Caballeronia sp. TF1N1: one gene and its partner. The protein of the gene in region 1 interacts with the protein of each later gene in a pairwise test. Links are inferred from orthologs where the notes say so. Each region holds a gene or a part of one and is shown on either strand. Other genes may lie near its edges.

Evidence for each region.
Region 2: the proteins of ribD (region 1) and accC interact in binary tests that used the Escherichia coli proteins (3 or more experiments, as listed by UniProt). The link is inferred for Caballeronia sp. TF1N1 from one-to-one orthologs.

Annotation. Positions count from the first base shown.
Region 1 is NZ_CP084626.1:865,102-872,306, forward strand. The notes cover bases 101-2,955. They hold ribD (bifunctional diaminohydroxyphosphoribosylaminopyrimidine deaminase/5-amino-6-(5-phosphoribosylamino)uracil reductase RibD), read right to left. Parts: upstream 2,162-2,955; coding sequence 1,040-2,161; downstream 101-1,039. Other genes in these bases: LDZ28_RS03990 (hypothetical protein), read left to right, coding at 101-340; LDZ28_RS03995 (riboflavin synthase), read right to left, coding at 376-990; hemL (glutamate-1-semialdehyde 2,1-aminomutase), read right to left, coding at 2,183-2,955. In the rest of the region: more of LDZ28_RS03990, read left to right, coding at 1-100; more of hemL, read right to left, coding at 2,956-3,466; LDZ28_RS04010 (hypothetical protein), read right to left, coding at 3,586-4,068; LDZ28_RS04015 (Bcr/CflA family multidrug efflux MFS transporter), read left to right, coding at 4,199-5,410; LDZ28_RS04020 (prolyl oligopeptidase family protein), read right to left, coding at 5,488-7,205. UniProt on the Escherichia coli protein: Converts 2,5-diamino-6-(ribosylamino)-4(3h)-pyrimidinone 5'-phosphate into 5-amino-6-(ribosylamino)-2,4(1h,3h)-pyrimidinedione 5'-phosphate.
Region 2 is NZ_CP084626.1:2,458,681-2,465,888, reverse strand. The notes cover bases 2,532-5,389. They hold accC (acetyl-CoA carboxylase biotin carboxylase subunit), read right to left. Parts: upstream 4,719-5,389; coding sequence 3,345-4,718; downstream 2,532-3,344. Other genes in these bases: accB (acetyl-CoA carboxylase biotin carboxyl carrier protein), read right to left, coding at 4,902-5,375; prmA (50S ribosomal protein L11 methyltransferase), read right to left, coding at 2,532-3,330. Outside these bases: LDZ28_RS11465 (carbohydrate kinase family protein), read right to left, coding at 1-211; tpx (thiol peroxidase), read right to left, coding at 356-856; LDZ28_RS11455 (DUF3426 domain-containing protein), read right to left, coding at 972-2,378; more of prmA, read right to left, coding at 2,428-2,531; LDZ28_RS11435 (TlpA disulfide reductase family protein), read right to left, coding at 5,905-6,444; LDZ28_RS11430 (UDP-N-acetylmuramate--alanine ligase), read right to left, coding at 6,458-7,105. UniProt on the Escherichia coli protein: This protein is a component of the acetyl coenzyme A carboxylase complex; first, biotin carboxylase catalyzes the carboxylation of the carrier protein and then the transcarboxylase transfers the carboxyl group to form malonyl-CoA.

The DNA of each region.
Region 1 (7,205 bases):
GGATATCGAACGCTACTGGATTCGTTTGGACCTGCCTGAGAGCTTCGAGCGAATGTTCGAAGCGCTGGAGACAAAGGCAAAGCCTCTGCTCGAGCGCTTTCCGGCAATTGGCCGAGTCTTCCTCAACACCGACCCCGATACCTATCAGGCAATACTGGCCTGCGAAGAACTTATCGAAGAAACCGAGGAAGCCAAGAAGCGCGCCGAACTACGCGAACACGTGTTCGAAGACTACGTGCTTCTGTACCTTCTGATTGGCGACACGGTGCTGCTCACGTCCATTCGCCACACCAAGGAAGTCTCCTTCGACTTCGATCACATCTGGGGCCCCGAGCGCTGAGCCGCGCCGCGCCAAAGCTCCAAGACCGGAAAGCATCACGACGCGTTCATCATCCGCTCGACATAGCGCGCGATCAGGTCGATCTCCAAATTGACCTTCACGCCCGGCTTGAGCGCTTTGAGCGTCGTGACTTCGACGGTATGCGGAATGAGGTTGATGGAGAATTCGCAGCCATCGGCGCGGTCGCTGACCGAGTTGACCGTGAGGCTCACGCCATTTACCGTAACCGAACCCTTGTAGGCCAGGTACTTGCCGATCTCCTTCGGCGCGACGACGCGCAATTCGTGCGATTCGCCCACGCGTTCGAAACGCGACACTTCGCCAAGGCCATCCACATGGCCCGAGACCAAGTGGCCGCCCAGCCGGTCATGCGCGCGCAACGCCTTTTCCAGATTCACTTCGTCGCCCGCGTGGCCGAGTCCGACCGTCTTGTTGAGGCTTTCGCGCGAGACATCGACATCGAAGGCATTCGCGGTCTTTTCGATGACCGTCATGCACGCGCCCTGAATGGCGATGCTGTCGCCCAGTTCGACATCCGCGAGATCGAGACCGCCTGCCGTGACCGTCAGGCGCACGCCCGCTTCCGGCTCCGCGCCAAGCGGCGTGACTTGGTCGATACGGCCTACCGCGCTGACAATTCCTGTGAACATCGACTGCTTCCTTTAACTTGACGAGCTGACTTGGCCGGACCCACGCGGATCAGCACGCGTCGGTGGTGACATTTGCCTCGGCGAAACGCGCAAGAATGCGCAAGTCGTCGCCGAGCCGGTCTATACGATGAAACTTGAGATGCGCGCGCGCATCCAGCGTGGCGGGCGGCGCGAAGTCGAACATGCCGGGCGCGCTGCCGAGAAGGCTTGGCGCGAGATACACCAGCAGTTCATCGACACAGCCTTCGCGCAATAGCGAGCCATTGAGCTTGTGCCCGGCTTCGACGTGCAATTCGTTGATGCCGCGATCCGCAAGCGCGATGAGCACGGCGGGCAGATCGACCTTGCCCTGTTCGTTGGGCAGTTCGATCAGCTCCGCGCCCTTCGCACGCAACGCCGCGACGCGCGCGGGATCGGCGTTGGCCGAATGGAAGATCCACGCTGGCGGGCCTTCCAGCATGCGTGCATCGAGCGGCACGTCCAGACGGCTGTCGATCAGAACGCGCTGCGGCTGGCGCGGCGTTTCGACCGCGCGCACGGTCAGTTGCGGGTTGTCCTCGCGCACCGTGCCTATGCCCGTGAGGATGGCGCAGGCGCGTGCGCGCCATGCGTGGCCGTCGGCACGCGCGTCCTCACCCGTGATCCACTGGCTTTCGCCCGAGGGCAAACCCGTGCGGCCATCGAGCGTCGCGGCCACTTTCATGCGCACCCACGGCCGCCGCCGCGTCATGCGCGACACGAAGCCGATGTTCATCTCGTGCGCCTCGTGCGCGAGCAGACCGCAGCGCACGTCGATGCCCGCATCGCGCAACATCACGAGACCGCGCCCGGAGACGGTCGGGTTCGGATCTTCCATCGCGGCGATCACTTTTTCCACGCGCGCGTCGATGAGCGCCTGCGCGCACGGCGGCGTGCGCCCGAAATGGCTGCACGGTTCGAGCGTGACGTAAGCGGTTGCGCCACGCGGGTCCTTGCCGCGCGAACGCGCGTCCTTGAGCGCGCGGACTTCGGCGTGATCCAGACCGGCCGGTTGCGTGAAGCCCGTGCCGATCACTTCGCCGTTCTTGACCAGCACGCAGCCGACGCGCGGATTGGGCGTTGTCGTGTACATGCCGCGCGAGGCGAGCGCGAGCGCGCGCTCCATGTGCGTGAAGTCGGTTTGCGAAAACATCGCGGTCGCCGCGCCCGAGGTTTAAGCCGCGAGCGACGCGAATGCGCCGCGCGCCGCTTCGAGGGTTGCGTCGATCACGGCGTCGTCGTGCGCGCTGGAGACGAAACCGGCTTCGAATGCCGATGGCGCGAAGTACACGCCGGCATCGAGCATGGCGTGGAAGAACGCGTTGAAGCGCCGCGTGTCGCCCTGCGTGACTTCGGCAAAGCTCACCGGCACCTGCTCGGCGAAGTAAAGGCCGAACATGCCGCCGATGGAGTCGGCCGAGAAGGACACCTTGGCATCGCGCGCGGCGGCGCTCAGGCCATCGACGAGCTTGCGCGTCTGCTTCGCGAGGTCGTCGTAGAAGCCGGGGCGCTGGATCAGCTGCAAGGTCTTGAGCCCGGCCGCGACCGCGATGGGATTGCCGGACAGCGTGCCTGCCTGATACACACCGCCGAGCGGCGCGAGATGCGCCATGATGTCCCGGCGTCCGCCGAAGGCCGCGGCCGGCATGCCGCCGCCGATCACCTTGCCGAGGCAGGTCAGGTCGGGCTTGATGCCATAGACCTGCTGCGCGCCGCCGAGCGCGACGCGAAAGCCGCACATCACTTCGTCGAAAATCAGGACCGAGCCGTACTCGTCGCAACGCGCGCGCAGTGCGTTCAGGAACTCGGGCGTCGCGCGCACGAGATTCATGTTGCCCGCGACCGGCTCCACGATCACCGAGGCGATCTCCGCGCCGAACGCCGCGAAGGCTTCGTTCAGTTGCTCGACGTTGTTGTACTCGAGCACGGTGGTGTGCTTCGCGATATCCGCGGGCACGCCCGCCGAAGTCGGATTGCCGAACGTGAGCAGGCCCGAACCCGCCTTCACGAGCAAACTGTCCGCGTGACCGTGATAGCAACCCTCGAACTTGACGATGCGGCTGCGGTCCGTGAAGCCGCGCGCGAGACGCAGCGCGCTCATGGTCGCTTCGGTGCCGCTCGACACCATGCGCACCTGTTCGATCGACGGCACGAGCTTGCAGATTTCCTCGGCGATCTCGATTTCCGCCTCGGTCGGCGCGCCGAAGGAGAAGCCGTGGGCGAGCACGCGCTGCACGGCGTCGAGCACTTCGGGATGCACGTGGCCGAGAATCATCGGGCCCCACGAGCCGATGTAGTCGATATAGCGCTTGCCCTCGGCGTCCCAGAAGTACGGGCCTTCCGCGCGCTCGATGAAGCGCGGCGTGCCGCCGACCGAGCGGAACGCGCGCACCGGCGAATTCACGCCGCCGGGAATGGTTTGCTGAGCGCGTTCGAAGAGGGCTTGATTCTTGGACATGGATGAGGCCTGCACGGTTGTGGATGCGAAATACGCAACGGACTGGACGCTCCGCTCAAAGCGGCAAAAGCGCGGCGCACGGTTGATGCCGACGCGCGGTCCGGTGCGAAAAACATGCTTCAAATTGTACCGGAGTCGTCATATTCGAGCGGGTTCGGCCGCCCGCGTCGCCCGGTGCGCGCAGTCCACAGCTTTTCGAGCGCGCCTTCCGCCATCGGCTTGATGATCGTGCCGGAACTCTGCGCGTCCCACGTCTGCACGGAAAGCGGATGCGCGCGCAGTTCGTCGCGCGTGACGACGACTTGCTCGTTCGCATCGACGAGCCAGTCGTACACGAAATCGATGCACAGCCGGTATCCGCGCTTCGAGTGCGCATCCGGCACTTCGTAAGGCGCGCGCGTCACATAGCCCGATGCGAACACGCCCTTCGGCTGCTGCGTCACGCGATGCACGAACACGCGGTCACCCGGCAAGAGGCCGCGCGCGGTGCCGCAGCCCCAGACGTCGGCGACGGCTTCGCCTGCGGCCACGCGTCGCGCACAGTCGGGCAGTTCGGGCCACGGCCATTTCTTCGGGCTCCAGATCAGGAGAAACGCGGTCATGGGTCTGACGAGAATTAGTGGATGGCTCAAAGCCGGAGCTTAGCGGATCGACGCGTACAATGGCCTCGCCCGGCGCCGATGCAGCACGCGCGCGGCATCCGCTCTGCACCCTTCGTCTTTTCCGAGTCCAATGCCTGACACCACTGCCCGCCGGCCCGATGGCCGGCTGATTCTGTTGCTCGGCGCGCTCGCCGCCTGCGGTCCCTTGTCGATCGACATGTATCTGCCGAGTCTGCCGTCGCTCGCCGCCGCGTTCGGCACGACGCCTGCCGCCGCGCAAAGCACGCTCACGAGTTTCATGTTCGGCTTCTCGTTCGGCATGTTGCTCTATGGCCCGCTTTCCGACGCCTATGGCCGCCGGCCGGTGTTGCTCGGCGGCATCGCGCTGTACGCGCTTGCGAGCGTCGCGTGCGCGGTGGCGTGGTCCATCGACGCCCTCGTTTTCGTGCGCTTCCTGCAGGCGCTCGGTGCGGGCGCGGCTTCCGTGCTCGCGCGCGCCATCGCCCGCGATGCCCACGCGCCCGCCGATGCCGCCCGCGTGCTGTCGATGCTGTCCATCGTTACGTCCATTGGTCCGCTGCTCGCGCCGTTGATCGGCGGGCAATTGCTGCTGTTGGGCGGTTGGCGCGTGGTCTTTGCCGCGCTCACGCTCTTCGGCGTGGCGTGCTCCATCACCGCTTTTCTGCGCGTACCCGAAACCTGGCCGAAGGAAAAGCGCGCGGGCTCCGCGCTCGGCGCTTCGTTCGCGGCTTACGGGCACTTGTTGCGCGACCCCGTCACCTGGGGCCACATGATGTGCGGCGGCATGGCGTTCGCGTCGATGTTCGCGTATATCACGGCGACGCCCTTCGTCTACATCGACTATTTCCATGTGAAGCCGCAGTATTACGGGCTGCTGTTCGGGCTGAATATCGTCGGCATCATTGGCGGGAACGTGTTGAATACGAAGCTCGTCGGCCGCCTCGGCGCGATGAAGATGATCTCCGGCGCGGCCTTCGTCAGCGTGATCGCGGCGCTTGCCGTCGCGCTCGTTTCGCTGACGGGTTGGGGCGGGCTGTGGTCGATCGTCGTGTGTCTGTTCTTCGTGGTCGGCGTGGTTGGCCTGCTCGCGGCGAACTGCACGACGGAACTGATGCACCGCTATCCGCGCAACGCGGGCGCGGCCGCCGCTGTCTTCGGTGCGATGCAGCTTGCGCTCGGCGCGCTATCGAGTCTTGCGGTCGGGTTGTTCCACGATGTGTCGCCGCATGGCATGGGCATCGTGATCGGGGTTTGCGGCGTGCTGACTTTTCACGGGCGTACGTTGGTGCTTCGTTCGCATGCCGCGCCGGTCAAGGTTTGAGGCGCGTTGCGCGATTAAAAAACCTCGCCGCCTGGCGAGGTTTTCGGACTTCGTTCGCGCGTCAACGGTTCGACTTATCACCCGAGCGGCCCAAGCTTCACCGCCAGGAACGTAAATGCCGCCGCTTCCGCCTGCGCCACGGCTTCCGGCTCCACGCCCGCGCCGTGTCCGCCTTCGCCGGTTTCCTGATACCAGACGTTTTCGTGCCCTTGCGCCTGCATCTTCGCGGCCATCTTGCGCGCGTGACCGGGATGCACGCGGTCGTCCGCCGTCGATGACGTAAACAACGACGCCGGATAATCGACATCCGCCTTCACGTTCTGATACGGCGAATACGCCAGCAGATGACGCAGGTCGTCGGCATCGTCGGGATCGCCGTATTCGTCGATCCACGATGCGCCTTGCAGCAGCAAATGAAAACGCCCCATGTCGAGCAGCGGCACTTCCGACAGCACCGCGCCGAAAAGCTCGGGCCGCTGCACCATGCACGCGCCGGTGAGCAAACCGCCGTTACTGCCGCCGCGAATGCCGAGCTGCCTGGCCGTGGTCACGCCGCTCGCGATCAGCGCTTTAGCCACCGCGATGAAGTCGTCGAACGAGACTTGCCGCTTTTCGCGCAGCGCCGCCTGATGCCATTGCGGCCCGAACTCGCCGCCGCCGCGAATGTTCGCGATGGCCAACAGCCCGCCGCGCGCGAGCCACGCAATGCCAGTGGTCGAATCGTAATGCGGATCGAGCGCGACTTCGAAGCCGCCATAGCCGTAGAGCAGGCAAGGCCGCGCATCGGTCGACACATCCGCGCCACGACCGATCAGCCAGTACGGAATGCGCTCGCCATCTTTCGCGATCGCGTGATGACGCACCGCCGACATGCCGCTCGCGTCGAACTGCGCGGGCAAACGTGCGAGCAGTTGCCAGGGCGAGTCGCTCGCAAGATCCGCGAAGTAGAGCGACGGCGGCATCAGAAAATGCTCGACGTGAATGAGCACCGTGTCGTCGCGTTCGCTGTCGATGGAATCGACGTAAGACTGGCTCGCTTCGGGCAGCGCGAAATCGCGCGCGTTCCACGCCGTCTTGTGATCGGCGGGCGGCGCGAGGAGCGTGACGCGCGGCGTGCCGTCGTCCATTTGGCTTGCGATCAGCCAATGCTTCGTGAAGTCGATGCCCGCAAGCACGCGCCTGTCCGATGGCTTGAACAGCACCGTGAAATCGCGCGCGCCTTCGAGAAACGCGTCACGGCGGATGACGAGCAAGGTCCCGCCTTCGTGACGCACGCCGCCCGTCTTCCACACTTCGCGCGGCGTGACGAACAGCCAGCCGTTCCAGTGCTCGACTTCGACGTGCGTCGGCAGATCGTATTGACGCCACGCGTTGGCGGTTTCATCGAGCCAGAAGTGCAGCGTGTCGTAGAACGTGACCGCGCGCGAGGCGAGATGCAGCTTTTCGAGCGGATCGTAATCCGCGCCCGCCGAGACATCGCGACGCTGGCCCTCGAACACCACGGGTGCATCCGCGAGCGGCGTGCCGCGCTTCCAGCGACGCGCCTGGCGCGGAAAACCCGATGTCGTCAACGCGGGTTTCTTGTTGTGCTTGCTGTCGTCCCAGCCGACGTAGCAGGTATCGCGATCGATCCACGAAATGTCGTGCTTGCCGACATCCGGCAGCACGAAGCCATCGTCGATAAAGCTGCGTGCTTCGATATCGAACTCGCGGACCATGCACGCGTCCGAGCCGCCGGGCGACAAGCTGACGAGCGCGCGATCGTAAGTCGGGTAGAGCATGTCGAAGTCGGCGA
Region 2 (7,208 bases), 1.6 Mb from region 1 along the record:
CCAGTGTCGCCATGATCTTGGGATCGCCGCCGAGTAGCTTGAGCGCGTAGGCGATGTTGCCCGCGCAGCCGCCGAAGTTGCGCCGCATCGTCGGCACCAGGAAGCTGATGTTCAGCATGTGCACCTGGTCCGGCAGGATGTGGTCGCCGAAGCGGCCCTGGAAAGTCATGATGTTGTCGTAGGCGAGCGAGCCGCAGATAAGCGTAGCCAAGGCGAACGTCCTTTAAGTTTAGGTGCCGAGGAAGAGGGTGCGCATACGGCGCGCGGCGGTGAAACCCTTTTGAGCGTCCACCGCGTCCCGTATGCGGACCGCCGAACCGCCGAACCGCCGCGGCGGTCCGGCATGCCGTCAACCTTACTTGAGCGAAGCAAGCGCGGCGTCGTAGTTCGGCTCCTGCTTGATTTCCGGCACGAGTTCCGAATGCAGCACCTTGTTGTCTGCGTCCAGCACGACGACGGCGCGTGCCGTCAGGCCTTTGAGCGGTCCGCTCGTGACGTCCACGCCATAAGCTTCCGCGAATTCGTGACCGCGAAACGTCGATGCCGTCACCACGTTTTCGATGCCTTCGGTCGTGCAGAAGCGCTTGGCGGCGAACGGCAGATCGCCCGAGACGACCACCACGACCGTGTTGTCGAGGCCGGCGGCGGCTTCGTTGAACTTGCGCGTCGAGGTCGCGCAGGTCGGCGTGTCGAGACTCGGCACAATGTTCAGCACTTTGCGCTTGCCCGCGAAATTCGCCAGCTTGACGTCGCCAAGATCGGCGCCGACGAGCGTGAATTCGGCCGCCTGCTGGCCGGCGCTCGGAAACGTGCCGCGTACGTCGATAGGATTGCCGCCGAGGGTAACTTGACTCATGTTGCGCTCCAGAGAATGTGTCAGATGCTGACGGGAAAGCGCGCGCGTTCGTTCATCTTCGATGTTAACGCGCGCGTCAGAATGGACAGGGTTCGTGCGGCCGCGCGGGCACGCATCACGGATAGAAAACCTGAACCCTGTAGTTCGCGGCGACCGCATCGCCCGTATCCAGCCTCACGACGACCGGCTGCGCGCTTTGCGGCGGAAGGCCGATGGGGAATATCGTACCCGGTCGGGCGTAATCCTGCGGCCATAGCACGCGGCGCACGGCGACGTTGCTCTTGTCGTCGAGCAGGGTGAGTTCGAGCGCAGGATAAGCCAGCGACACATCCGACCGATTGCGCAGCGACAGCTTCAGTTCGAGCTTGTGCGGACCGTCGACCTGACGCAGCCCGGAGCTTTCGATCTGCAGCCCGTCGATATAGCGCGGCGGCGCGATGGTGCAGCCGAGCTGATAGCAGATATCCGCGTAGAGCGAATGCGTGCCGGGAACGTAGACCATGACGGATTCGCGTTGCCACCACAATATCTGGCCGATCAGCGTCAGCACGAGCAGCACCGAGAGCACGATGCCCGCCGCGCGCCAGCCCGTGCGCGGACGCGTCCATTCGGGATCGGGCGGATCGAGCGGACCGAGTGCATCGCGCGATTCGCGGATGACCGGGAACGCTTCGTTGGCGCTGGCCGCGTGCGCGGCGCCCGGCGGGCGCGGTGACTTTGCGCCGAAGGCCGGCTCGGGGTCCTTGCCCCAGTCGGCGGCGGGCGCGGGCTCCGGTGCGGGACGCGGCGGTTCGGCCGCAGTCGGCGTCGGCCCGATGAACGGCTCCGCGCGATCGTCCGGCGAAACGAAGCGTGCGGCGGGTGTCTCGGGCGGAGGGACAGGGCGCGTTGGAGATTGTGCGGCCGGAGTGACGTGATCGGCTGGCGGTGCATCGACACGAACGAACTGCTTCGCGGGATGGTTCTGCGCTGGTTGCGTGGATGCAGGCGTATTCGCGTAGACGGTGCGGTCGCTGTCCTCTTCAGGCGCTAAAGGCACGGGCGGCACGGGCGGATTATTCGCGCCGAGATCGAGCGGTCGAGGCGCAGATGCAGACGGTCCGCTTGGAACCGGCGCAGGTGTCTTTCGCGTGATCGGCTTGGCGGCGGGAGGCGTCGAAGGCTTTACAGCGGCAGGCGCTGCCGGACTCGGCGTCGCCGGCTTCTCTATTTCCTTCGCTATCTTCGGCGTTGCCGGCGCCGTGACACCCTGAGATTCCGCTGCCACTGAATTCGCCGATGCATCGCCATTCGCATCGGACGCAAAGCTTGCAGGACCGACGGCGACTTCATCGTCGATGATCGCCGCATGTTGCGCCTCGTGCGGCGCGGCGTGCTCTTCCGGAAGCTCGAAGCGATGATGCGCGGCGTCGAAGACTTCCTGACAATGGCCGCAACGCACGCGGCCGTCATGCGGCGCGAGCAGATGCGGGTCCAGCCTGAAGACGGTTTCGCAGTGTGGGCAGCGGGTTGCCAGCGCCATAGGAGAGTGCCATTGGCCTCGCGGCCTAGTCGTGGACGATGGCGTTATTCTAAAGGCTTTCGCGCCGAGTTCCGGCGAGGCACACCCAGCCTTCGTGCTCGCGCCAGACAGCGATGTCGATCCACTGCGCGTAGACCGCCGCGACCTCGTCGGCCTGTCGCGCGAGAATGCCCGACAACGCGATACGGCCGCCCGCTTTCACCTTCGAGGCGAGCATCGACGCCATCAGCTTGAGCGGATTGGACAGAATGTTGGCAACGACGATATCGAACTCGCCGGCAGGACATTCGTCGGGCAGACCGTAGGTGACGTCGGCGTGATTGCGTTCGCTATTCTGACGCGCGGATTCCACCGCCTGCGGGTCGATGTCGATGCCATATACCGGCTGTGCGCCGCACTTCTTCGCGAGAATCGCGAGGATGCCCGAGCCGCAACCGTAATCGAGCAACGACTGTCCCGGTTTCACCGACTGCTCCAGCCACTCCATGCAGAGCCGCGTGGTCGGATGGCTGCCCGTACCGAACGCGAGGCCCGGATCGAGTTCGAGCACGAGCGCGTCCGGGTCGGGCGCGTCATGCCACGAAGGCACGACCCAGATACGCTCGCCGATATGAATTGGATCGAACTGCGCTTGCGTGAGCCGCACCCAATCCTGCTCTTCGACTTCGCGCAGGGAATAGGCGGGCGTGTCGGCAAGACCGATCTCATTCGCGGCGGCCGCGAGAAGCACGGCGGGATCGGCGTCGTCGGCGAGCAGCGCGACGACGCGCGAACGCTTCCACGCGCTCTTCTCCGGCGTGAGGCCGGGTTCGCCGAAAAGCGGTTGCTCGTCAGGCGTGTCGGCGTCGGCGTCCTCGACGGAGACCGACAGCGCGCCCACATCGAGCAACGCATCCGACAGCGCTTCCGCGTGCTCGCGATCCAGCTCGGCGATCAATTCCCGGTAACTCATGCTAATCGACTCGCTTATGCCTTCGACTCTTCGGCCACCGCCGCCTTGCGCGCGGCGAGCTTGTTTTCGAGGTAATGGATGCTCGTGCCGCCTTCGACGAACTTAGCGTCGATCATCAGTTCGCGATGCAGCGGGATGTTGGTCTGAATGCCTTCCACGACCATTTCCGAGAGCGCGATCCGCATGCGGTTGATCGCCTGCTCGCGCGTCGCGCCATAGGAGATCAGCTTGCCGATCATCGAGTCGTAGTTGGGCGGGACGAAATAGCCGTTGTAGGCGTGCGAATCGACGCGGATGCCTGGACCGCCCGGCGCGTGCCACGACGTAAGACGTCCCGGCGACGGCGTGAACTTGAACGGATCTTCCGCGTTGATCCGGCATTCGATCGCGTGGCCGCGAAACTGAATGTCTTTCTGGCGGATCGAGAGCTTCTCGCCAGCCGCGATGCGGATCTGTTCCTGCACGATATCCACGCCCGTGATGAGTTCCGTCACCGGATGCTCGACCTGCACGCGCGTATTCATTTCGATGAAGTAGAACTCGTTGTTCTCGTACAGGAACTCGAACGTGCCCGCGCCGAGATAGCCCATCTTCTTGCATGCGTCGGCGCAGCGGTCGCCGATACGCTCGATCAGCCGCCGCGCGATACCCGGCGCCGGCGCTTCCTCGACCACTTTCTGGTGTCGGCGCTGCATGGAACAGTCGCGCTCGCCGAGCCAGATCGCGTTGCGGAACGAATCCGCCAACACTTGAATCTCGATATGCCGCGGGTTCTCCAGGAATTTCTCCATGTAGACCTGCGGATTGCCGAACGCACGGCCCGCTTCCTCGCGCGTCATGTTTACCGCGTTTACGAGCGCCGCTTCCGTATGCACGACGCGCATGCCGCGTCCGCCGCCGCCGCCCGCCGCCTTGATGATGACCGGATAGCCGACCGTGCGCGCAATCTTCACGATCTCTTTTGGATCGTCCGGCAACGCGCCTTCCGAGCCCGGCACGCACGGCACGCCGGTCTTGATCATGGTTTGCTTGGCCGTGACCTTGTCGCCCATCATGCGGATGGTTTCGGGACGCGGCCCGATGAACGTGAAGCCCGATTGCTCGACGCGCTCGGCGAAATCGGCGTTCTCGGAAAGGAAGCCGTAGCCGGGGTGGATGGCTTCGGCGTCCGTGACTTCGGCCGCGCTGATGAGCGCGGGCATGTTCAGATAGCTGAGGTTCGACGGCGCCGGACCGATACACACGGCTTCGTCGGCCAACTTCACGTACTTTGCTTCCTTGTCGGCTTCCGAGTAGACGACAACGGTCTTGACGCCCAGTTCGCGGCACGCGCGCTGGATGCGAAGCGCGATCTCGCCGCGGTTCGCAATGAGGATTTTTTCAAACATGGCTGTGGGTCGGCTCATCAACGGGCGCGACGGGCGCGCCCTCGGGAATCGAATCGGCGGCGCGCGGTTCGGGCATCGGGGAAAACCGATGCGAAGCGCGCGGACACGGCGGGCAGCCGGAGATCGAAAACACGGTGCGAGCCATCGTGATGAGGTGCATCCGGCGTCGTCCGGCGTAACGCGTCAGTCGCCGATCACGAAGAGCGGCTGGCCGTATTCGACCGCCTGACCGTTCTCGACGAGGATCTCCTTTACGACGCCGGACTTGTCGGCTTCGATCTCGTTCAGGAGCTTCATGGCTTCGATGATGCAGATGGTCTGGCCTTCCTTGACCGTATCGCCGACCTGGACGAACGGGTCCGCGCCCGGCGAAGGCGCGCGGTAGAACGAGCCGACCATCGGCGAAGTGACGATGTGTCCTTGCGGCGCGACGGCAGCGGGGCTCGCGGCGGGCGCCGCCGAACCTTCGCCTGCGCCGCCGGCGAACGGCGCGGGTGCGGCCTGCATTTGCGGCGCGTATTGCTGAGGCGCCTGCATATAGACCGGCGCCGCATTCTTGACGATGCGAACCTTGCCTTCACCTTCCGTCACTTCGAGTTCCGAGATGCCGGATTCCGAGACGAGGTCGATCAGCGTTTTGAGTTTACGAAGGTCCATCGAAAATTCCCCTTTCAATGCTTGGAGACCGGGACTGCCCCCGGTGCTTGACTTGACTTTGTGGTGTTCTGACTGTCAGCCGCGGACCGGCAGGGCCAGCGCTTCGGCACGCGTTTGTTGCAAGCTCTGTGCGCTGGACCAAACGTGAGCCGAAGTTGCGGCGGCAGAATCGATTGGCACGCAAGGCGCGTTCATGTCGAATGCGTCATCGTGATCGTTTTGAAGCGCGCTCCCCGATGGCCTGCGAAAAGGCTGGTCGACGCACACCAAACGCGTGTCGGTTTCGACAGCAATGTCGCCTTGCGGCACCGGTTGAGTGTTCATGGTCGCTTCGGGTTGTGCGGAATTCGGCGCACTTTAGCGCTCTTTAGAGAATTTTGTCTAGTTTTACCGTTCCGACAGGGTCCGATCAGTAGGGCAGAAGTTCGGACAAGTCGTAGCGAAAGAGCGAAGTTCCGGCAAGATCGGCGTTCAACCTGCTAACTTGCTGCTTATTGAGCGACACTTCGGTTAAAAACGCAGCGAATTTTTACAGCGCGTCGAGTGTACGCTTAAGTTCGGCGACGTTGACTTCACCAAGCTTGGTCGACCGGACCACGCCTTTTGCGTCGATCACCACGGTGAACGGCAAACCGCCCGCGTTATTGCCGAAGCTGCGCGCGAGGTCGGCGCCGCCGAAGCCCGTCACATAGACGGGATAGTCCACCTTCACCTTGCCGAGAAAATCGTTAACGTTCTTCTCGCTGTCCACTCCCAAGCCGATGAATGTGATGCCTTTTTTCTCATATTCGCGATGCAGCGCCGACAACTCCGGCATTTCCTTGACGCACGGTCCGCACCACGAAGCCCAGAAGTTCACGACGACCGGTTTTCCTTTGAAGGATGCAAGCGGTTGCGCGGTGCCCGAGGCTCCCGGCGGCGCGGCCTTCCATAATTGTTCGACGGCGTTGCCATTGTTCTGTGTCGCGGCCACGGTTTCGCCGCCGGTGAAGACATGCCCTGCGTAGAAGCCGCCGACCGTCGCTGCGACCGCGACGACTAGAAGCGCCAGAATCCGTTTGCTGTTCATAGGAAAAATAGAGTCAGCCGCTGATTTCGAGCGACGGGGTATCGGGATGATCGAGCAGCGTGCGCACCGTCGCGGCGTTCGCCCGCGCGAGACGACCGCGGCCATCGGCGCGCACGGCGCCGCGCAAGTCGTCAGGATCGTAGAGCGCGATGTGCAGGCCCATTGGTTCCTCGCCGGGTATGCGCTGCAAAAAACTGAGCGTTTCCACGTAACCGCGCCCGGCGAAATGCCGCGTCTCCGACACGTCGTACTGAATGTTCGCGTTCAGCAAGTAGATTGCGACTTCCTTCGGGTTGTCGCAGAAGCATTGCAAGTGGACGTCGGAATGCTCGCCCGCCGTGCCGTTGAGTACCGCGCCCGTCAAATACGGATCGAAGGGCTTCAACCGTTCCATCCATTCGAGCGCGAACTCGCGCATGCGGCGCAGGACGACAGGCTGACTGTCGCTCTGGAAGATCGCCTGATACTCGCGGATCTCCTCTTCGATCTGATCGTTGTCGGGCAAAAACTCGCCGCCGATCTTCGCCTCGCCGACCACCTGCCGCGCCGCCTTGCGCTTGGCTGTGGAGTAGTCGAGGCCGTCTTCGGCGATCATTCTCGCGGCCGCGATGGCGATTTCCTCGCGCACGCGCTGCGGATCGAAATGTGATTTGCGAACCATGGCGAAATAATACTAGATATCGTTGAACGGCTTCGATCGGGTCTCGATCGAGCGTTGATCGGCCCTCGATCGCGCCGGTTGCATCGGCTGCCGGCGGGCGTAA